Regions from separate parts of the Virgibacillus ainsalahensis genome, predicted to be linked through region 1. Evidence: predicted binding sites of a transcription regulator. Region 1 holds the regulator's gene; the other holds the start of a gene.
The links. Region 1 encodes CtsR, which represses protease genes until heat stress. Its sites were predicted from a motif close to ATGGTCAATAAAGGTCAAACA; they were not measured.

Region 1 (11,647 bases):
TGGTTCTCTCCGAAATAGCTTTAGGGCTAGCCTCAAGGAGATAGAGTACTGGAGGTAGAGCACTGATTGGACGAGGGGCCCTCACCGGGTTACCGAATTCAGTCAAACTCCGAATGCCAGCTACTTTACCTTGGGAGTCAGACTATGGGTGATAAGGTTCATAGTCGAGAGGGAAACAGCCCAGACCGCCAGCTAAGGTCCCAAAGTATACGTTAAGTGGAAAAGGATGTGGAGTTGCCCAGACAACCAGGATGTTGGCTTAGAAGCAGCCATCATTTAAAGAGTGCGTAATAGCTCACTGGTCGAGTGACTCTGCGCCGAAAATGTACCGGGGCTAAACGTATCACCGAAGCTGCGGATTGTTCTTTGAACAATGGTAGGAGAGCGTTCCAGGTGCCGTGAAGTCAGACCGTGAGGACTGGTGGAGCGCCTGGAAGTGAGAATGCCGGTATGAGTAGCGAAAAAAGAGTGAGAATCTCTTTCACCGAATGCCTAAGGTTTCCTGAGGAAGGCTCGTCCTCTCAGGGTTAGTCGGGACCTAAGCCGAGGCCGAAAGGCGTAGGCGATGGACAACAGGCAGATATTCCTGTACCACCTCATGATTGTTTGAACGATGGGGGGACGCAGTAGGATAAGGAATGCGCACCGATGGATGTGTGCGCCCAAGCAGTGAGAAAGTTGGATAGGCAAATCCGTCCAACAATTTCAAGCTGTGATGGGGAGGGAAATTTAGTACCGAAGTTCCTGATTTCACACTGCCAAGAAAAGCCTCTAGTTAGATCATAGGTGCCCGTACCGCAAACCGACACAGGTAGGCGAGGAGAGAATCCTAAGGTGAGCGGGAGAACTCTCGTTAAGGAACTCGGCAAAATGACCCCGTAACTTCGGGAGAAGGGGTGCTCACTTGTGAGTGAGCCGCAGTGAATAGGCCCAAGCGACTGTTTAGCAAAAACACAGGTCTCTGCGAAGCCGAAAGGCGAAGTATAGGGGCTGACACCTGCCCGGTGCTGGAAGGTTAAGGGGAAGCGTTAGCACTTACGTGCGAAGCGTAGAACCGAAGCCCCAGTAAACGGCGGCCGTAACTATAACGGTCCTAAGGTAGCGAAATTCCTTGTCGGGTAAGTTCCGACCCGCACGAAAGGTGCAACGACTTGGGCACTGTCTCAACGAGAGACCCGGTGAAATTATACGATGTGTGAAGATGCACATTACCCGCGACAGGACGGAAAGACCCCGTGGAGCTTTACTGTAGCCTGATATTGAATGTTTGTGCAGCTTGTACAGGATAGGTGGGAGCCTGAGAAGCGTGAGCGCTAGCTTACGTGGAGGCACCCGTGGGATACCACCCTGGCTGTATGAACTTTCTAACCCAGGACCGTGAACCGGTTCGGAGACAGTTTCAGGCGGGCAGTTTGACTGGGGCGGTCGCCTCCCAAAAGGTAACGGAGGCGCCCAAAGGTTCCCTCAGAATGGTTGGAAATCATTCGCAGAGTGCAAAGGCAGAAGGGAGCTTGACTGCGAGACCTACAAGTCGAGCAGGGACGAAAGTCGGGCTTAGTGATCCGGTGGTTCCGCATGGAAGGGCCATCGCTCAACGGATAAAAGCTACCCCGGGGATAACAGGCTTATCTCCCCCAAGAGTTCACATCGACGGGGAGGTTTGGCACCTCGATGTCGGCTCATCGCATCCTGGGGCTGTAGTCGGTCCCAAGGGTTGGGCTGTTCGCCCATTAAAGCGGTACGCGAGCTGGGTTCAGAACGTCGTGAGACAGTTCGGTCCCTATCCGTCGTGGGCGTTGGAAGTTTGAGAGGAGCTGTCCTTAGTACGAGAGGACCGGGATGGACACACCGCTGGTGTACCAGTTGTTCCGCCAGGAGCATGGCTGGGTAGCTACGTGTGGCAAGGATAAGTGCTGAAAGCATCTAAGCATGAAGCCCCCCTCAAGATGAGACTTCCCATCACTTCGAGTGAGTAAGATCCCTCAGAGACGATGAGGTTGATAGGTTCGAGGTGGAAGCATGGTGACATGTGCAGCTGACGAATACTAATCGATCGAGGACTTAACTAACTTCTTTACGATGTCCGTTGTTTTAACTCTTATTTAGTTTTTAGGGTATAAATCAAAAAAACCCTTGCATTTTTATTTAAAAATGCATATAATATATCTTGTCCTTGTTTTGAGGAATGTCTGGTAGCAAGAGCGGAGAGGTCACACCTGTTCCCATGCCGAACACAGAAGTTAAGCTCTCCAGCGCCGATGGTAGTTGGGACGTTGTCCCTGCAAGAGTAGGACGCCGCCAGGCATAAACATAAAAAGCTAAGATACAAAAATGTATCTTAGCTTTTTATTATCTACTTAGAAGACTGTTATCTAAAATCGAAACCGGTCTATTTAGGGCCCTGTTTTATTAAGTACATCCGTACAATATATTTCAGTGAAAGACATAGTGAAAGATTCGAAACCGTTATCGCTTGTATGTGAAAAAAAGAAATTGTGCTATTTTACCTAATAGAAAGATGGAAGATCAATGAAACGTTCAAAAATAGAAGCGTTTCATCGCGTCAGGGAAACCTTTCAACGTTGGAAAATAAAGATCTTACAATCGTTTAGTATCCTTTTAATAACAGTATATAGAGGGGGTTAACACGATAAAGGTGTTAAAGCATAATTCATTCGGGATTAAGAGCTTTAATCGAATGAGAAATAAATTCTGTAGCAACAAGAGGTTATAAAATGAACTTAGCATAAATCAAAAAAAGATGGTGGAAGCCATTTTCCAACACCACTTTTGACAATGAACCAAAAAGTCGAGCTCTACATTTTTCTTAGACGTAAGGAAAATGCTGCTGATACCAAATATTTTCTTTTACGGTCTTCATGCAAAACAACAAACTTTACAAAAGACTAATTAGAATAATGGTTTTAAATCACGCGACAAGAAGTATTTTAATTCCTATCTTTAATAAATCTTTTCGATAATCATATATTTAGTATGAAAGTTAGTTTAGGCTATAATGGTTTTAAAACTTATTAAAAAGGAATGTGATTACCTTTAAAAGGAGATGCGGAAATTGAAGGCATATATCGATCAAATATTCAGTGAAGACATTGATGTGATGATAATACGTATACTGATTGCCTTGGTTTTATCTGGAGTAATTGGTTTTGAACGTGAAATGAACAATCACTCAGCTGGTTTTCGCACCCATATTCTTGTTGGTGTTGGAGCTTGTTTAATGATGTTATTATCTATCTTCGGTTTTGAGGCATTTATAGTACAATATGATAATGTACGTTTTGACCCGGCAAGAATTCCTTCCTATGTTATCAGCGGAATTGGTTTTCTCGGAGCAGGTACGATAATAGTCTATGGCGGAACGATCCGTGGATTAACGACTGCAGCTTCTATTTGGACGGTTGCAGGGATAGGGCTGGTCGTTGGCGCGGGGATGTATGGCGCAGCTTTATTTACCACGTTTATTATCTTAATTAGTCTGGTCTTTCTCAACAACTTTGAAAAGCTGTTTACCAAGGTGAATTCCTCTAACTTAATTGAAATTATAGCTTCTGTGGATTTGGAAATAAGTGAAATCATTGCAGTGATTGAATCATATAATTTAACAATTAAAAATGTAGAGATTGTTAAATCGGAAAATAATAACAGAAAAATTTTTATAAAAATGGATAGTGTACCGATGACAGAGCAAGTTTCCCTGTTCGAAAGGATATCCAAAGTTGAACACGTCATAAATATTTCAGAACTCAGCTAAAATACCATCCAAGACCTTACACATAAAATATGCTGTAAGGTTTTTTCTTTTCACTTTTTGTCTAAACTGTACATAGAACTTTGTATTTGCATCTTGGCAATTTTGACGTATAATAAAAATATAGTCAAAGATAGTCAAAGTCAAAGGGTGATTGGAATAGGAGGTAGGGACGCCCAATGAGTAATATTTCAGATGTGATTGAGCAATATTTGAAGAAGATTTTACAAACAGAAGGGCAAAATGCCATAGAGATTAAGCGCAGCGAAATTGCTGATCAGTTTCAGTGTGTCCCCTCGCAAATCAATTATGTGATTAAGACGCGTTTTACTGTGGAAAAAGGGTATATAGTAGAGAGTAAGCGTGGAGGCGGCGGCTACATCCGAATTATGAGGGTGATTCATCAGGAAAAATCTGAACTTATTGATGAAATTATAGAAATGATAAATCCTACCGTGACTCAAGCTTCGGCCATTAATGTTATTGAACGTCTTTTGGAAGAGAAATTGGTAACCGAACGGGAAGCAAAAATTATTTTAAGTGCGGTTGACCGAACGACGTTAGCATTTCAATTGCCACTGAGGGATGAGGTTCGCGCTCGTGTTCTGACTGCGATGCTTTCCACATTAAAATATCTAAATAAGTAAGGAGGCAAATTGCATGGAATGTCAGGAATGTCAAAAGCGGCCGGCTACACTGCACCTTACCAAGGTTGTCAATGGCAGCAAAACCACTGTACATGTGTGCGGTGTTTGTGCAAAGGAAAAAGGCTATATGTCTTCACCGGATGAGACATACTCCCTTCACAATCTTCTGGCAGATTTCTTTAATTTCGATTCTGCACTTGTAGATAATCAGCAAAATAATACATTTAAGCAAGGTAAGGAATTGCAATGCCCACAATGTGAAATGACATTTTCAGAGTTTCAGCGTGTTGGAAAATTTGGCTGTGCATCCTGTTACGACACATTCGCTTCAAAACTTGATCCGATTTTTCGCCGGGTGCATTCCGGGAACACCCAGCATTCCGGGAAAATCCCCAAACGCCAGGGGGGCGATTTAAAAAAGAAAAAGCAGCTTGCCAGCTATAAAGAGGAACTTCAGGGGCTAATCGAAGAGGAAGCATTTGAGGAAGCAGCCAAAGTAAGGGATAAGATTAAAGCATTGAAAAATGAAAATGAAGATGGAAGCAGGTGACAATCCGTGACATTACAGCAATTCATGAAGGAAGCAATCAGCCCATGGATGCGTGAAGAGGGACCGGACAGTGATATTGTGTTAAGCAGCCGCATCCGTTTAGCCCGAAATTTTTCTGATGTTTCATACCCTATTCTTGCAGATCAGGAAAGTCTGGAAGAAATCCGCAACTTTTTCAGAGAGGAATACGAACATCAGTCTTTTCAGGACTATGAAGATCTTTCGTTTATTTCAATCAAGGAATTAACTACTGTCGAGAAACGTGTGTTGGTTGAGAAGCATTTAATCAGTCCACATTTGGCAAAGAAAACGCAAGCTTCAGCAGTGATTATTTCTAAAAACGAACAGGTATCGGTTATGGTTAACGAAGAAGATCATATTCGTCTGCAGCTTTACTTTCCTGGATTTCAATTGTCGGAAGCATTGGATAAAGCCTTCGAGCTGGACGATTGGCTGGAGGAGAAAATTGATTATGCTTTTGATGAAACAAGGGGATACTTGACGAGCTGTCCAACAAATGTTGGTACAGGAATGAGGGCTTCTGTTATGATGCACCTCCCTGCATTGGCGATAACAAAACAACTCAATCGAATGATTCCGGCTATTAACCAGCTTGGTCTTGTTGTCCGGGGGATTTATGGAGAAGGCAGTGAAGCACTGGGAAATATATTTCAGATTTCCAATCAGATTACCCTCGGAAAATCAGAAGAGGATATCGTTGGAGATTTACAAAGTGTTGTGAAACAATTAATAGCACATGAAAGAAATGCCAGGGACAGTCTGATGGAACAATCCCCTACCAAAATAGAGGATCGCATTTATCGCTCTTACGGGGTTCTGGAACATAGCAGAATCATCGAATCGAAAGAAGCAGCAATTTGTTTATCGAATGTTCGGATGGGTATTGATTTAGGCCTTATAAAAAACGTATCCAGAAATATACTTAATGAATTAGTAATCCTTACCCAGCCGGGATTCCTGCAACATTATGCATCCAAGACACTCTCTGCAAATGAACGCGATGTACTTCGGGCGTCACTGATCCGTGAACGATTACAATTAGAGAAATAGATTGGAGGAAATAGTATATGATGTTTGGAAGATTTACAGAAAGAGCACAGAAGGTATTAGCTTTATCTCAAGAGGAAGCAGTCCGACTCGGCCATAATAATATTGGTACCGAACATATTCTCTTAGGACTTGTTCGCGAAGGGGAAGGTATTGCAGCAAAAGCCCTGCAATCGCTAGGAGTAGAGGTGCAAAAGATTCAGGAAGAAGTTGAGGAGTTAATCGGTGTTGGAAAGCAACCGATGCAATCGATTCATTACACACCAAGAGCAAAAAAAGTTGTGGAACTGTCTCAGGATGAAGCAAGAAAACTGGGTCATTCTTATGTGGGAACAGAGCATATCCTTCTAGGGCTTATCCGTGAAGGGGAAGGTGTTGCCGCCCGTGTACTAAATAATCTGGGTGTTAGCTTGAATAAAGCAAGGCAACAGGTGCTTCAGCTGCTTGGAAGCAATGAATCCCAGAGTGGACGCCAAGGCCGCGGACAGCAATCCAATGCAAATACACCGACACTTGATTCATTGGCAAGAGATTTAACCGTTATTGCAAAAGAAGGTAAAATTGATCCGGTCATTGGTCGAAGCAAAGAAATTGAGCGAGTGATCCAGGTGTTAAGCCGCCGGACGAAGAACAACCCTGTTTTGGTTGGTGAACCTGGTGTTGGTAAAACTGCCGTGGCAGAGGGATTGGCACAGCAGATCATTGATAATGAAGTACCGGAAACACTAAGGGATAAACGTGTCATGACCCTGGATATGGGAACCGTGGTAGCTGGCACGAAATACCGTGGTGAATTTGAAGACCGTTTGAAAAAAGTGATGGAGGAAATCCGTCAGGCAGGAAATATTATGCTCTTCATTGATGAATTGCACACACTAATTGGTGCAGGTGGTGCAGAAGGTGCAATTGATGCATCAAATATTCTAAAACCATCTCTGGCACGTGGGGAATTGCAATGTATTGGTGCAACAACAATGGATGAGTACCGTAAATACATTGAAAAAGATGCGGCGCTAGAGCGCAGATTCCAGCCGATTCAAGTAGATGAACCGACATTGGATGAAACGGTGCAAATTTTGGCCGGCTTGCGTGATCGCTATGAGGCACACCACCGTGTAACGATTACGGATGATGCAATTGAAGCGGCAGCACATCTATCCAACCGCTACATTACAGATCGTTTCCTGCCGGATAAGGCAATTGACCTGATTGATGAAGCCGGGTCAAAAGTACGCCTGCGTTCCTATACAGTTCCACCGAATCTAAAGGAACTGGAACAGAAGCTGGATGATGTACGTAAGGAAAAAGATGCTTCTGTACAAAGCCAGGAATTCGAAAAAGCTGCATCGTTACGTGATTCGGAGCAGCGATTACGTGAAGAGTTGGAAGAAACGAAAAAGAAATGGAAAGAAAAACAGGGCCAAACAGATTCAGAAGTAACCGTAGAGGACATTGCGAGCGTTGTATCCATTTGGACGGGAGTGCCGGTTTCAAGACTTACAAAAGATGAAAGCGACCGCCTGTTAAACATGGAAGAGACGTTGCATAACCGGGTAATTGGTCAGGAAGAAGCTGTTGATGCAATATCCAAAGCTATTCGTCGTGCCCGTGCCGGATTAAAAGATCCGAAACGTCCGATTGGTTCATTTATCTTCCTTGGTCCAACTGGTGTCGGTAAAACAGAACTGGCCCGCGCCTTGGCAGAATCCATGTTCGGCGATGAAGAGGCAATGATTCGTGTTGATATGTCAGAATACATGGAGAAACATTCCACCTCCCGTCTGGTTGGTTCACCTCCAGGATATGTTGGTCATGAAGAAGGTGGCCAGCTGACGGAGAAAGTTCGTACAAAGCCATATTCCGTCGTTTTGCTTGATGAAATTGAAAAAGCACATCCGGAAGTTTTCAATATTTTACTGCAGGTCTTAGAAGATGGAAGGTTGACGGATTCAAAAGGACGCGTCGTAGATTTCCGCAATACGGTTCTTATCATGACATCAAATGTTGGGGCAAGTGAACTTCGCCGTAACAAACATGTCGGATTTAATCTTGGTGATGAAAATCAGGACTATAAGGATATGCGTTCTAAGGTCTTGGAAGAATTGAAAAAGGCTTTCCGTCCGGAGTTCCTGAACCGTGTTGATGAGACCATTGTTTTCCATTCTCTAGAGAGAAAACACATGAAGAGCATTGTTACACTGATGGTCGAGGAATTGAAGAAACGCCTGAAAGGTCAGGACATTGAATTCTCATTAACTGACAAAGCGATAGAAAAGATTGCAAATGAAGGATTTAATCCGGAATATGGGGCCCGCCCATTGCGCAGATCGATTCAGAAAAATGTTGAAGATCTGCTGTCTGAAGAACTTCTGAAAGAAACAATTACAAAAGGCGAAAAAGTTAAAATCGGTTTGAATAACAAAGGGGAATTTATTGTACTTCCATAAAAAGCGTATGAAAGCTGCAGGTGGTTTACAAAGCTAGAAGAAAATCATCTTCTAGCTTTTCGCTTTATTCTTCTGAGAATTGTGGCATGTCTGTGTAAATTTTTATATGAATTGATAGGAGGCTGTAACCTGCCAGCCTCCGAAATTTTATATAATATATAAGTGAAGGGGTAGAAAGTTTTGGCTAAACGTAAACATAAGTATGTATGCCAGGATTGCGGTTATGAGTCAGCTAAATGGATGGGTAAATGTCCAGGATGTAATAACTGGAATACGCTGGTCGAAGAAATCGAGGCATCAAATGTTCGTAATATGCGTCCAGTTGGAGGCGGTGCGACAACTGTAAGCAGGCCTGAGAAAATCACTGCCATTGAATCACAGAAAGAACCGCGGGTAACGACAAAGATGACGGAATTCAACCGGGTGCTTGGTGGTGGAATTGTACCAGGTTCTCTTGTTTTAATCGGCGGAGACCCAGGTATTGGAAAATCGACCCTGCTGTTGCAAATATCTTCACAGCTCGCTGAAAAGCAGCTCCCTGTATTATATATATCAGGAGAGGAATCGACACGTCAGACAAAACTCCGTGCAGATCGCCTGAACGTTAAAGCAGATTTATTGTATGTATTTGCTGAAACAAATTTATTCGATATTGCAAAACAAATTGAGGAAGTTAAACCATCCTTTGTTGTCATCGACTCCATTCAGACCATCTTCCGGGATGAGGTTTCCAGCGCACCGGGAAGTGTATCACAGGTTCGTGAGTGTACAAGTGAACTAATGAGGATAGCAAAAACAAATGGTATTCCGATTTTCATTGTTGGCCATGTAACGAAAGAGGGTGCAATCGCAGGACCGAGGCTATTAGAGCATATGGTTGATGCGGTGCTTTATTTCGAAGGGGAAAGGCATCACACCTTCCGCATTGTGCGCAGTGTCAAAAATCGTTTCGGAAGCACAAATGAAATGGGGATTTTTGAAATGAAGGAAGAGGGTTTGAAAGAAGTTATGAACCCCTCGGAAATATTTTTGGAGGAACGTTCACAAGGGGCTTCCGGATCTACGGTGGTTGCTTCCATGGAGGGTACAAGGCCGGTGCTTGTGGAAATTCAGGCATTGATATCACCTACCAGTTTTGGAAATCCACGCCGGATGGCTACAGGCATTGATAATGGCCGTGTTCCTCTGTTAATGGCGGTTTTGGAGAAGCGGGTTGGATTAATGCTTCAGAACCAGGATGCATATATTAAAGTAGCAGGCGGTGTGAAACTTGATGAACCTGCTATTGATTTGGCAATCGCCATCAGTATTGCTTCGAGTTTCCGTGATCAACCAACACAGCCGGAGGATATTTTTATCGGGGAAGTCGGGCTGACAGGGGAAATAAGACGTGTCTCCCGTATCGAACAACGTGTTCAGGAAGCGGCTAAGTTAGGTTTTAAACGGGTTATTTGCCCCCAGAAAAACCTCGATGGCTGGAAGATTCCAGATAATATCCAGGTCGTTGGCGTGAATACGGTACAGGAGGCACTGGATACCGGTTTAGCCAGATAGCACTATCTGGAATTCTGGTGAATCAATTGCTATTATAAATTGTTTGTGATAAAATTTAACGTTTAACAAATTGATAGTTGACACACCTTGTGCTATGATTTAGTTGATTTAATAGGATTTTCTTAATAATAGAAGGTTATTTTTAGTTTCAAAAGGTAATAATAAGGTTAGGAGGTGACAGTGGTGTTAAAAAAGATTGTTCATTTATTTTTTATTGTTTTAGGTGGTACCGTTGGGTATTTATATATCCCATATATTATTAACTTATTAGATATTACAAATGCAAGCTGGGTCGCATCCCCTTATCTGGGTATGATAATCGGAGCAATTATTTTCTTTCTTCTTTCCTATTGGCTTGCAGGCTACATTGTCGGTTTCCTCAGATGGGTCGAGGATGCATTGATAAAACTTCCGGCAGTTGATTTATTTTTTGGCAGTGTGGGATTAATCCTTGGGCTGGTTATTGCCTATTTTGTCAATATGCCACTCCAGGATATTAATATCGAGGTAGTTTCACAGGTACTGCCATTGTTTATTATGATTTTACTGGGATATTTCGGTTTCCAGGTCGGGTTCAGACGCAGGGATGAATTTGTGAATTTATTAAATATCAATAAAAAAGAACGGGAAAAACGTAAACCTGCTGACAGTACAGAAAGTGCAAAAACAGATTATATACCAAAGGCAAAAATATTGGACACCAGTGTGATTATTGATGGCCGGATTGCTGATATTTGCCAGACAAACTTTCTGGAAGGAACCATTGTAATTCCGCAGTTTGTATTAGGCGAACTGCAGCATATTGCCGACTCTTCTGATGCATTAAAGCGTAACAGAGGTCGTCGCGGGCTGGATGTACTTAACCGGATTCAAAAGGAATTGCCTGTCGAGGTAGAGATCTATGAAGGTGACTTCGAGGACATTCATGAAGTTGACAGCAAGCTGATAAAGCTGGCAAAGGTTTCAGATGGAATTGTTGTGACAAATGATTTTAATTTAAATAAAGTGTGTGATCTTCAAGGTGTACCGGTTTTAAATATTAACGATCTTGCCAATGCTGTTAAACCGGTTGTTCTTCCTGGCGAAGAATTAGTCGTTCAAGTAATTAAGGATGGGAAAGAACAAAACCAGGGAATTGCTTATTTGGATGACGGTACGATGATTGTTGTGGAAGAAGGCAGAAATTATATCGGCAAAACAATTGAGGTACTAATTACAAGTGTCTTGCAAACATCCGCTGGCCGAATGATTTTTGCAAAACCAAAATTACTTGAAAAAGCGCAATAAAAAAGGTATAACTTATAGAGGATACTGTATAAAAAAGTGATAACATGATGATTGTTATCACTTTTTCTGAGCAGTTAAGAATGGGTTAGACCTTCTTACTGTATAAGTTCGGGCAAAGGCGAACGGTTAATGCTTTTAAGATAAACAAGGTTCTCTAATTATAAACGAAAGGGGTAACACCATGACCAAAGAAGTTCGTGTACGTTATGCACCAAGTCCAACAGGCCATTTGCATATCGGTAATGCGCGCACAGCACTTTTTAATTATTTATATGCCAAACATTTTGACGGGAAATTTATCATTCGCATAGAGGATACAGATGAT
Region 2 (11,647 bases), 690 kb from region 1:
ATCCTGGGGTTTGGCTTAAATAGTGCGGCATACATCGCTGAAATCGATCGTTCATCATTAAATAGTATTGATAATGGTCAATGGGAATCGGCAACGGCTTTGAATATAGGTTATTGGACAGCGTTACGTAAGATAATCCTGCCACAGGCAACAAGAATTGCAATTCCTCCACTAACCAATGTGTTCATGGATATTGTAAAGGCCACATCGCTTGCAGCGGTTATTACAGTGCCTGAACTTTTTCAGAAAACACAAATCGTAGCCGGAAGAGAGTTTGACGCAATGACAATGTATGTGCTTGTTGCATTGATTTACTGGCCGATATGTATCCTGATTGGATTTATGCAGGATCGGTTGGAAAACAGATATAGTAAATATGTATAAAAATAGGCTGTCTTCAAAGAAGTTGATTCTTTGAGACAGCCTATCAACTTATTATACGGCATCAGCGTGTTTTTCTTTACGTAAGAAAATTGCAGCTATTATCACAAGCAGTACTGCAACAATTAAATAAAAGAATGAAACTCCCGGAAATGCTTCCACATATAACCCGCCGAGAAAGGGTCCACTTATACTCCCAATACTAAAAGTAATCCCCACCATCAGATTGCCAGCCGGTAACAATTCTCCTGGAAGCATATCGGTCATATAGGAGATACCCAGAGAAAAAAGAGAGCCGACAAACATCCCGGCTAGTGTAAATAGTATAAATAAAGCAATTACCGATGTTTCAAAACCTGCTGCAAGCACAAAGCAGATTGTTCCGGCAATCAATATGGAAAGGAGAGTTGCTCTTCTTCCATATCGGTCACTTAAAATTCCCAATGGCAATTGTGTGATAAGACTGCCCGCAGCAAAACAGGGGACAATGAGGGACAGGATATCTACATCATGACCGATTCGCATCCCGTAAATTGGAAAGATACTGTGCAGGGAAGCTTCCAGAAATCCATAACCAAACCCGGGCAGAAGAGCTACCCAAGCTATTTTTCCAGCGTGCCAAAACCGGCCAATCGAATTTGTTCTGCTGGTTGTTTCGATTTCTTGCTTCGGCCAGCTATTTCGAACAAACAGCATGGTAGACCAGACAAGCATGCTAAGTCCTGCTGAAACTAAAAATGGCAGAGCTTCATTAACAGATAATAAGCGCGTCATTAATGGCCCCAGGGCAAAACCCAACCCGAAAAACATTCCATAATAAGCGATGCTTCTGCCTCTTGTTTCTTTAGTAGCGGTTGTTGTAATCCATGTTTGTGTGCCAAAATGAAGCATTTGGTCGCCAATACCAACAGTTATGCGCAAAATAAACCAAAACCATAGGGCCTCCCAAAATGGAAATAAAGCTAATGAAATAAATACAAGCATTCCTCCGAAAATGATAATTGGTTTAAAGCCAAACTTTCGCATAGGCTTTTCCATAAAGGGAGAAGCTAAGAGGACACCAATATATAATCCAGTTGCATGAAGACCGTTAACAGAGGAAGAAATCCCATTTTGCTCCAGAATAATTGCAAGTAATGGTAGTAACATTCCTTGTGAAAACCCCGAAACTGAAACAAGCGCTATTAAAATCCAAAATCGTTTTTTAGCAGAAACCATTATTGTTCATCCATTCGTTTTATATTACATATCCAACCTAATTGGTATTATAAGGGCAAATATTCTGCATTACCAGCCGAGAAAAAGATTAAAGTAAACCATTAATGGAAATATACTAGTAAGTCGAAAGAAACGGAGGGGTACTAGATGGAATTTTATTTAAAAGAAAAAGGTATACGAACCGATTTGGATTACAATGAATTAAGCATTTCAGGAAACGAAGAATATGGATTTCGCCCATTTCAGTTGATGGTAGCATCCATTGCAGGCTGCAGCGGTTCCGTATTCCGGAAAATTTTGAATAAACAACGTGCCGAAGTGGAAGATATGGTTATTTCAGCTGATATTGTAAGAAATCCTGAAGAAGCAAACCGTATTGAACGTATTTCGTTAAAATTCACGATAAAAGGTTATCGGCTTGACCCGGAGAAACTTTATAAAAACTTAGAAATTGCACGAAAAAATTGTTCCATGATTCGCTCTGTGGAAGATAGTATTAAGATTGAGGAGAGTATTGAAACAATTGAATTGAGCCACTAGAATAAAGAAGATTAAATGAAATCTTCGTATAAAATTCATGTGTCAGAAAAAACTATGGAAAAAGGAAAGGAATGGCACACATGAATAAGAGGAAAAATTATGCTATTGCATTAATTGTATTTGCTTTTTGTTTTGTATTTCCGATACCTGGTCACAGTGATGAAAAAGAGTCATCAAAAGGAGACTATGATATTCCCAGTCATGTATTAACAATCTCCAAAGAAAATACATTTCCAAACGCTTCAGAGGACCAGGAAGTTGTTGAACCAAGCGAATTAACACAAGAGTTGATTGATAAAATAAAAACACCGGTTGAAAACCCTGAATTAATCAAATTACTGAATGAATCAACCCTAAAGCCGTCTCCGATTGCAATTGGCTATAGGGGAATGGTGTATTTGGGAAGATGGCCGCTGAATTATCAATCAACAGAAACAACGATTAATTGGGAGTACCAGCATATTAACACAAATGAACTTAATAATCTTGGCGGAAACGATAACCAGAAAATGAACTATGTACAGCAGGAACAAAAAGAAGTTAAAGGAGCACTTACCAACAAAATCGCAAATCCTGAAAATGTAAAAACAATGATGCTACTAAAATCAAAAGCCAAGACAGAGCTTCCCCTATCCTATAATACAACCATTGGGAAAAATACGAAAAAAGATAATGCCTATAATGTTCCTGAAACTAAAAATGGGGAATTAAAAGCATATGCCCCAGCTGTGAATGAAAAAGGACAAGTAACATTTGGAGAAGTATATATCGAATTAAAAGGCTCTAAAAAAGCCATCGTTATTAAAAATGTAACCAAACAGGGAATCGGTGCATGGATTCCAATTCAAGATCATACTTCTTTCTCTTTTCAATTAAAATAGCCAAAAAAAGCCCTGTGACTTTGTTGCAGGGTTTTTTAATATTAAGGTTGATTTTTATGCTTTAATGCTTTATCATGGTGAAGTATTAAAGATAAAATCATCAGGTATCGCTATAGAGAGGGGAATATATATGGAATGGATTGTGGTCGTTTCCGTTCTGGTTATGACAATACTTAGTCTGTCAAGGGTAAATGTGATTATTGCCATCATAGCTGCAGCACTGACCGCAGGGTTAATGGCAGGATTGTCATTCATAGATTCAATTGAAATGCTGGTAAATGGCATGGGAGGACAGGCGAATACAGCATTAAGCTATATTTTGCTTGGAGCTTTTGCTGTCGCTATCAGCTATACGGGGATCACAGGTATTTTAGTAAATTACCTGATAAAGGTACTGACAGGAAAGAAGACAATGATGCTGTTGGCGATAGCCGGGGTAGCATCACTTTCACAAAATCTGGTACCAGTTCATATTGCATTTATACCAATTTTAATTCCACCGTTATTAAAGCTTTTTGATAACATGCGTCTGGATCGTCGGGCTGTAGCTACTGCACTGACATTCGGTCTGAAGGCACCATATGTGATGATTCCAGCTGGATTCGGCCTTATTTTCCATAATACTATTGTTGACAGTATGAATGAGAATGGTACTGCAGTAACAGTTGGAGATACGGCGATGGCAATGCTTCTCCCTGGTTTGGGGATGGTTGTCGGACTGCTTGTGGCAATATTTTTCACATATCGAAAAGATCGTGAAGCTATACCAGGTGCAGGCGGAATAGAGTCATCTCTTGTTACATCAGAGGCAGAAGAAGTTTCATTTAATAAAAATCATATGTTTACCATTGTTGCAATTCTTGGGGCATTAATTGTGCAAATCATAACAGAAAGTTTAATTCTGGGAGCTTTAACTGGACTTGTATTAATGTTTGCTTTCATTGTAGTTCCGTTCAAAAGTGGTGATCGAATTGTCTCAGAAGGTATCGGTATGATGGGAACCATTGCATTTGTAATGCTGGTTGCTTCCGGATATGGAAATGTTTTAACAGAAACCGGTTCAGTTGATGCCCTTGTCGAAGTATCTTCCGGGTTCTTAGGTGATAATAAGGCAATGATTGCTTTTATATTATTACTTGTTGGTTTAGTTGTAACTCTGGGGATTGGTTCATCTTTTGGAACGGTCCCAATTCTAGCTGCATTATATGTTCCAATTTGTATGGCTGCCGGGTTTTCACCTGTCGCAACTGCCGCTTTAATTGGTACGGCTGGAGCGCTTGGGGATGCCGGATCACCAGCTTCTGATAGTACCCTCGGGCCGACATCAGGCTTAAATGCTGATGGCAAACATCATCACATTTGGGATACCGTTGTCCCGACATTTATCCATTATAATATCCCGTTATTTATATTTGGGTGGTTAGCAGCTATCGTACTATAAATGAAGGTTGGTTTCCGCACTGCGGCAATCAACCTAGCAGATACGTCACATTTTATTTCAACTGCAAGAGTAAAAAGCAACAAAATTACGATAGCCTAAATGAATAATATAGAAGATAAAAGGAAAAGGTAAGATAAAAACAGGTGGGTTGTTTATGCAAAAAAATGCTGCAGTATCAATCATCGTTATTCTTATCTTTTCTTTTGGTTTTCTTGAGCCGGCAACTGCCACAGGATATGGGTGGGGATTTAAAAAAAATACAGATCATCAAGTGCCCGACATTGGAAGTTATCAGGCATTACTTGAAAAGTATGGAGCCTACTATGCAGACCTTTCCGGAGAAAAAAATATTTATCTGACCTTTGATAATGGCTATGAGGAAGGTTATACAGAAGGTATATTGGATGTTTTAAAAAAAGAAGAAGTACCTGCGACTTTTTTTGTGACAGGGCACTATGTTGATAGTGAACCGGATCTGATTGCTAGAATGGTGGATGAAGGACATATTATAGGAAATCATTCTTACCATCATCCGGATTTTTCAACGGTTTCAAAAGAAACAATGCAGCAGGAATTGGAAACCCTGGAAGAGGCAGTTGCAGATGTTTCCGACCAGAAGGAGTTAAAATATCTCCGCCCGCCTAGAGGAATGTTTAATGAGCAAACATTGGAATGGTCAAATGAATTAGGCTATATCCACGTTTTTTGGTCGTTGGCATTCATTGATTGGGAAACGAATAAGCAAAAGGGTTGGGAATATGCATTTGATCAAATCATGAACCAAATTCATCCGGGGGCAATTGTACTGCTTCACACCGTATCATCTGATAATGCAAAGGCACTAGAGCATTTGATTTCAGAATTGAAAGACCAGGGATACAATTTTAAGAGTCTGGATGATCTTGTATTGGAAGACAGGCTGCCAGAAGGAATTTATGGATTATAAGTATGGACAGTCCAAAAGGGTCTGATCCCTCGTTTAACTGTAATATCCAGCGAGAAATTTCAATTCTTCACTGGATATTGTAACCGAGGATCAGACCCCTTATATTTATTTAAAATTTTCTTAACTTTTGATATACTTAATTGCAAACGCGTATGGGGAGTGAAAGGAATGAAAAGGGAAGATTTGATTGCTCCAAAAGATTATAATATAGTGATGGAAATGGAGCGTTACGCAACAGATCCAGACAAAAAAGCATTGATTTGGCAGGATGAAGCCGGCCAGTCAAAAGAAATATCTTATGTTGACTTAGTGGAAAATATAAACAGAATTGGAAACGTTTTTCTTGATAATGGTTTAAAAAGAGGAGATAAGCTACTAGTAATGATACCAAGATTTATTGATGTATATGAGGTATACCTTGCAGCTTTAAAAACAGGAATCATTATCATACCAAGCTCTGAGATGCTTAAAACAAAAGATCTGCAATATCGGATAAGCCATGGAGAAGTAAAAGGAATTGTAAGTTATTATCCTTTTGTTGATCAGTTTAAGGATATTCATGAATATGATCAATTGATAAAATATACAGTAGGAGGACCGGTTAAAGAGTGGTCTTTCCTTGATGAGTTGAAAAAGGATGTATCTGATGAATTGGAAATGGCAGATACAACACGGGACGATATCGCATTTCTTCCATATACTTCAGGAACAACAGGTAATCCAAAAGGTGTAGTACATACACATGGATGGGGCTATGCGCATTTGCAGACTGCGCCCAAAAACTGGCTTTCCATCAAAGAAGGGGACAAAGTATGGGCAACCGCAGGCCCGGGTTGGCAAAAATGGATATGGAGTCCGTTTTTATCTGTGCTTGGTTCAGGAGCAACAGGTTTTATCTATAATGGAAAATTTGACCCGAAAACATATTTAAGCCTTCTGCAGGATGAAGAGATTAATGTATTATGTTGTACACCGACAGAATATCGGATTATGGCTAAGGTTGATAATCTGGGAGACTATCAATTGCCAAAGCTTCACAGTGCCGTTTCAGCTGGGGAACCATTGAATGTGGAAGTAATTGATACATTCCAAAGGTATTTTGACATCATAGTAAGGGATGGTTATGGACAAACAGAAAACACACTGCTTCTTGGTGTGATGGAGAATATGAAGGTAAAACCAGGTTCCATGGGCAAACCAACTCCAGGCAATGAGGTAGAGATTATTGATGAAGAAGGAAAGCCGCTTCCTGCAAATGAGGTCGGTGATATCGCAGTTAAGATCGATAGCCCGGCATTATTCAGGGAATATTACAAGGATATGGAACGAACAAAAATGTCTCGTATTGGAGCGTACTATATTACTGGTGATCAAGCTAAAAAAGATGAAGACGGTTATTTCTGGTTTGAAGGTCGTAAGGATGATATCATCATCAGCTCCGGTTATACCATTGGACCATTTGAAGTAGAGGATGCACTAGTTAAACATCCGTATGTGCAGGAATGTGCAGTAGTGGCAAGTCCTGATGAAACCAGGGGAAGTATCGTAAAGGCATTTATCGTATTGAAGGAAAATGTGAATCAAGACAATCCAGATTTACCTAAAGACCTACAGGATCATGTGAAATCACTGACAGCTCCCTATAAATATCCGAGGCAAATTGAGTTTATGGATGAACTACCAAAAACCACCTCAGGGAAGATCAGACGAATTGAACTGAGACAAAAGGAAAAGTCAAAACAGTAATATATAAAATTCAGGTGGGACTTTTACATAGTCTCATCTTTTTTATGGCTGTTTTCTCAAAGGTATGGGGCTGCGGTTTATAACTATAATTTTTATAAAAAAATTGCACAAAACACTTGAAAGTCAAAGATGGTCAGAGTATAATAAAATCATAAGGTCAAAGATAGTCAAACTGAAGGTGCTGCTACTTGAGCACAAACTTCTTTTGATTTGACCTATTAGTAAAAACCACATTGATTAGCGAAAATCTCTTCAAGCAAAACATTTGCATGCTAATAAATGTGGATTTATAATAAAGTAAAGGTCAAAGATAGTCAAAGTCAAACTAAATAAAATAGAGAATAACTACCTCAAGGAGGAATAGAATATGCAATGTCAAAATTGTGGTGTAAATCAAGCGAATGTGAATTTAGCAATGAATATTAATAACCAAAAAATGCAAGTGCATCTTTGTAATGAATGCTTCCAGGAAATCCAGGGGCAAATGATGAATTCAAATGATTTCTTTTCAAAATCCCCGTTTGGTAATGCAAGTGAAGCATTTTCCAATAACTTTTCTCAAGGAAATGGCTCAAACCAGACTGGAACAAAAACAAAGCAGCGAAAAGGTAATAAAGGAAATGGTTTACTAGACCAATTAGGCAAAAATGTAACAGATTCAGCTAAATCTGGCCAAATTGATCCTGTGATCGGCAGGGACAATGAAGTAAAACGTGTTATTGAAACTTTAAATAGAAGAAACAAGAACAATCCGGTATTAATTGGTGAGCCAGGTGTTGGTAAAACAGCGATTGCAGAGGGACTGGCAGTTAAAATAATAGAGGGAAGCGTACCTGCGAAATTAATGAATAAAGAAGTTTACCTACTGGATGTTGCTTCTTTAGTAGCGAATACCAGCATGCGAGGTCAATTCGAAGAACGCATGAAACAACTGATTAGCGAATTACAGGAACGTGAAGAAGTAATCCTTTTCGTTGACGAAATTCATCAATTGGTTGGTGCAGGTACTGCTGAAAGCTCGCAAATGGATGCCGGAAATATTCTGAAACCCGCACTGGCACGTGGTGAATTGCAAATTATTGGTGCCACAACATTGAAAGAGTACCGTCAAATAGAAAAAGACGCAGCATTGGAACGCCGTCTCCAGCCAATCATTGTAAAAGAACCTACACTGGAAGAAGCGGAACTTGTTTTACACGGCATTAAAGACCGTTATGAAAACTTCCATGAAGTCCGCTACTCCGACGAAGCAATTCATGCTTTCGTAACACTGTCAAACCGTTACATCCAGGATCGTTTCCTGCCGGATAAAGCTATTGACCTGATGGACGAAGTGGGATCACGCTTGAATCTTTCCAATGCGGAAAAAGACTCCAATTCCATCCAACAGCATTTGGATGAAATTGTGAGGGAAAAAGAAGAAGCTGCAGAACTGGAAGATTATGAAAAAGCAGCCAACCTTAGATATCAGGAAATTCAGCTGCAAAAACAGTTGGAAAAAGCAAAAGACGAAGAGCAGGTTATTGATGTAGAAGTATCTGATATCCAATTGATAGTAGAAGAAAAAACGGGCATTCCTGTTACGAAGCTGCAAGCAGATGAACAGAAAAAAATGCGCGATATCGGAGACAATCTTGGTGCTAAAGTAATCGGTCAGCACGAAGCAGTAGGTAAAGTTGCTAAAGCAATCCGACGCAGCCGTGCAGGTCTGAAATCTAAATACCGCCCAATTGGTTCCTTCCTATTTGTCGGGCCAACCGGTGTTGGTAAAACAGAATTGACCAAAGCACTTGCTGAGGAGCTATTTGGTTCACGCGATTCACTTATTCGTCTTGATATGAGTGAGTATATGGAAAAACACACCGTTTCTAAAATTATTGGTTCACCACCGGGATATGTAGGACACGAAGAGGCTGGGCAATTAACCGAAAAAGTACGTCACAATCCTTATAACATCATTTTGCTTGATGAAGTTGAAAAAGCGCATCCGGACGTACAAAATATGTTCCTGCAAATTATGGAAGATGGTCACTTGACGGATTCACATGGGCGTACAGTAAGCTTTAAGGAAACAGTTATTATCATGACAAGTAACGCAGGAACAGGTGTGAAAACTGTGAATGTAGGTTTCAATAGCGATAAACATGAATCTGTATCCACATTGGACAACTTAAGTGATTACTTTAAGCCTGAATTTCTGAACCGTTTTGATTCCATTATTAACTTCAATGAACTGTCTGAAGACAATCTGATTGAAATTGTTGATTTGATGCTTACTGAACTTCAAGAAACCATTGAAGAGAATGAGATTAATATTACCATAACAGATGAGGCAAAACGAGAATTAGTAAAACTTGGCTATGATAAGCGCTTCGGTGCAAGACCTTTACGCAGAGTTATCCAGGACAAAATTGAGGATCAGCTTACCGATTTAATTCTGGAAGAAGAATCTGTTAACAAAGTAGAAGTTGATGTAGTTAATGAAAAAATTGTAGTTGAAAAAGCATAGAAGAGATAAATGAAAGGGTCTCGCTGGCAATGTCGGCGAGACCTTTTTCTAATATAATGGAAAATGATTCACGGGTAAGCTTTTAAATAAAGAAACTGCACAGAAATAAGCATGAACGCTCGCATTTAAGGCAGATAAATGAATCGTATAATGGATCATAAATTTATTTCTTAATCATTCATAATTAACGTCAATCTGTTAAAAACTAAGGGATACCCCGAAATAAAGGATGTATCCTATGCGACGTTTGAAAATTTTCCCGGTAATTGTATTAATTATTTCCTTTTCCATTTATACACCAGTACAGGTGGTTCAAGGTGAACGCCAGCCTGAAATGCTGGTTCACTTTATTGATGTCGGACAAGGAGACAGTATGTTGATTCAAACTCCACATGATAAAAACATTCTCATTGACGGTGGGCCGCCCGATGCAGGAGATAAAGTAGTAAGTTATCTTGAAAAGCTTAAAATCGACAAAATCGATCTTTTAGTAGCGACACATCCGGACATTGACCATATCGGCGGTCTCCCCCAAGTAATGAAGTCTTTTCATATCGATCAGGTGCTGGATACTGGTAAACTCCATACAACAAAAACCTTTGTAAATTATATTAGTGAAATCAGAAAACAGGAAATCCCTGTCCAAATCGCACAGGAAAACCAGCAAATTGAGTTGGATCCATTGCTTGATATTAAAGTATTAAACAGCTATGGAAAATTCAAAACCAATAATCAATCCTCCATTGCTTTGAAAATAACCTATCAGGATATTGACTTCCTGCTGATGAGTGATGTGGAAAAAGCACAAGAAGAAGCACTGTTAAAACAGAAGGAACTTCAATCTGAATTTATTAAGATAGCTCATCATGGTTCAAAGACCAGCACATCCCTAGAGTTCTTGCAGGAGGTTAAACCCCAAATAGGCATATTAACTTACAGTGTCCAAAACAGATATGGACATCCAGTAAACCGGGTCATTGAAAATTTGTATAAAGTGAATGCGGAAATTTATTCAACAGCTGTCTTTGGAAATATAATCGTTACAACGAATGGAGAAGATTATTTCGTAGTGCCGGAAAGGAGACCGATTGAAAATTTGTATAAAGGAGCAGGATAAAGACTTATGAATTCATTTCCTCAATAAGACTCATTAAGAAACTCTGCAAAACGCTAATTCTTTGGCTTTTTTGCGGAGTTTTTTCTGGGGAACTAACAGTATCGAAGCGAAATAATCATATTATATCTAAGCTCCTTTCGCATAGTTTGTTTGTATTTCTATAAACTGCGATTAGCTTGAAATGAAGGTTGATGCCTTTACCCGCAGCGGAAATACACTTCGCGCACCTTAGGGTGACCCGTGAACCTCGGGCGAACACGATGTTGGTTACATAGGCGTTGCCCGCGGAAATCAACATAGTAGTTATGTCGCAGTTTATATCAACTAGTAGTTAAAGGTTTATTAATTCTTGAAAAACAACCATCTTTTAGAAATCAGTCATATCTAAAGATTGATTTTAAGAAGAAGCCAATATAAAATGCAAAGGGTATTAGAGATTATGTTGATACGAAAAGGGGAATATGATACGGAAGGAGAACCAAACAGTGCAGGAAATAAATGGGTACGTCCTGGCTGTATATTTTTAATGATACGGAATTTAGGTATTATTTAGTAATAAAATAAAATCCCGGATAGATTGGAAAGCAAAAAATTAGAGACCACAGGAGGTATTACAATGTCATACATAGATGATGGACTGGCTCTTCATACAGACTTATATCAAATCAATATGGCAAAGACATATTGGGAGGATCAGATTCATAATCGTAGAGCCGTATTTGACTTATACTTTAGAAAATCACCATTTGGAAATGGATATGGGGTGTTCGCAGGTTTAGAACGAATCATTGATTATTTGCAGGACTTTCGCTTTCAGACGTCCGATTTAAACTATTTAAAGGAAGAATTGGGGTATGAAGAAGATTTC

Region 2: the regulator CtsR is predicted to act here: its motif matches at 7,307-7,327, upstream of ACZ427_RS13375 (ATP-dependent Clp protease ATP-binding subunit).

The regions. Positions count from the first base shown of each region.
Region 1 covers NZ_AP043943.1:3,407,970-3,419,616, reverse strand. Annotated here, with positions in the region: rRNA gene ACZ427_RS16950 (23S ribosomal RNA) at 1-2,069, shown strand, start outside; rRNA gene rrf (5S ribosomal RNA) at 2,189-2,304, shown strand; partial or broken gene ACZ427_RS16940 (transposase) at 2,536-2,734, shown strand; gene ACZ427_RS16935 (MgtC/SapB family protein) at 3,119-3,772, shown strand; gene ACZ427_RS16930 (CtsR family transcriptional regulator) at 3,949-4,416, shown strand; gene ACZ427_RS16925 (UvrB/UvrC motif-containing protein) at 4,430-4,966, shown strand; gene ACZ427_RS16920 (protein arginine kinase) at 4,973-6,037, shown strand; gene clpC (ATP-dependent protease ATP-binding subunit ClpC) at 6,055-8,481, shown strand; gene radA (DNA repair protein RadA) at 8,662-10,035, shown strand; gene ACZ427_RS16905 (PIN/TRAM domain-containing protein) at 10,219-11,322, shown strand; gene gltX (glutamate--tRNA ligase) at 11,504-11,647, shown strand, end outside.
Region 2 covers NZ_AP043943.1:2,718,367-2,730,013, reverse strand. Annotated here, with positions in the region: gene ACZ427_RS13410 (amino acid ABC transporter permease) at 1-384, shown strand, start outside; gene ACZ427_RS13405 (MFS transporter) at 436-1,599, opposite strand; gene ACZ427_RS13400 (OsmC family protein) at 1,747-2,139, shown strand; gene ACZ427_RS13395 (YfkD family protein) at 2,220-3,020, shown strand; gene ACZ427_RS13390 (Na+/H+ antiporter family protein) at 3,151-4,461, shown strand; gene pdaA (delta-lactam-biosynthetic de-N-acetylase) at 4,616-5,407, shown strand; gene mbcS (acyl-CoA synthetase MbcS) at 5,576-7,153, shown strand; gene ACZ427_RS13375 (ATP-dependent Clp protease ATP-binding subunit) at 7,521-9,662, shown strand; gene ACZ427_RS13370 (ComEC/Rec2 family competence protein) at 9,901-10,779, shown strand; gene ACZ427_RS13365 (hypothetical protein) at 11,198-11,332, shown strand; gene ACZ427_RS13360 (nicotinate phosphoribosyltransferase) at 11,396-11,647, shown strand, end outside.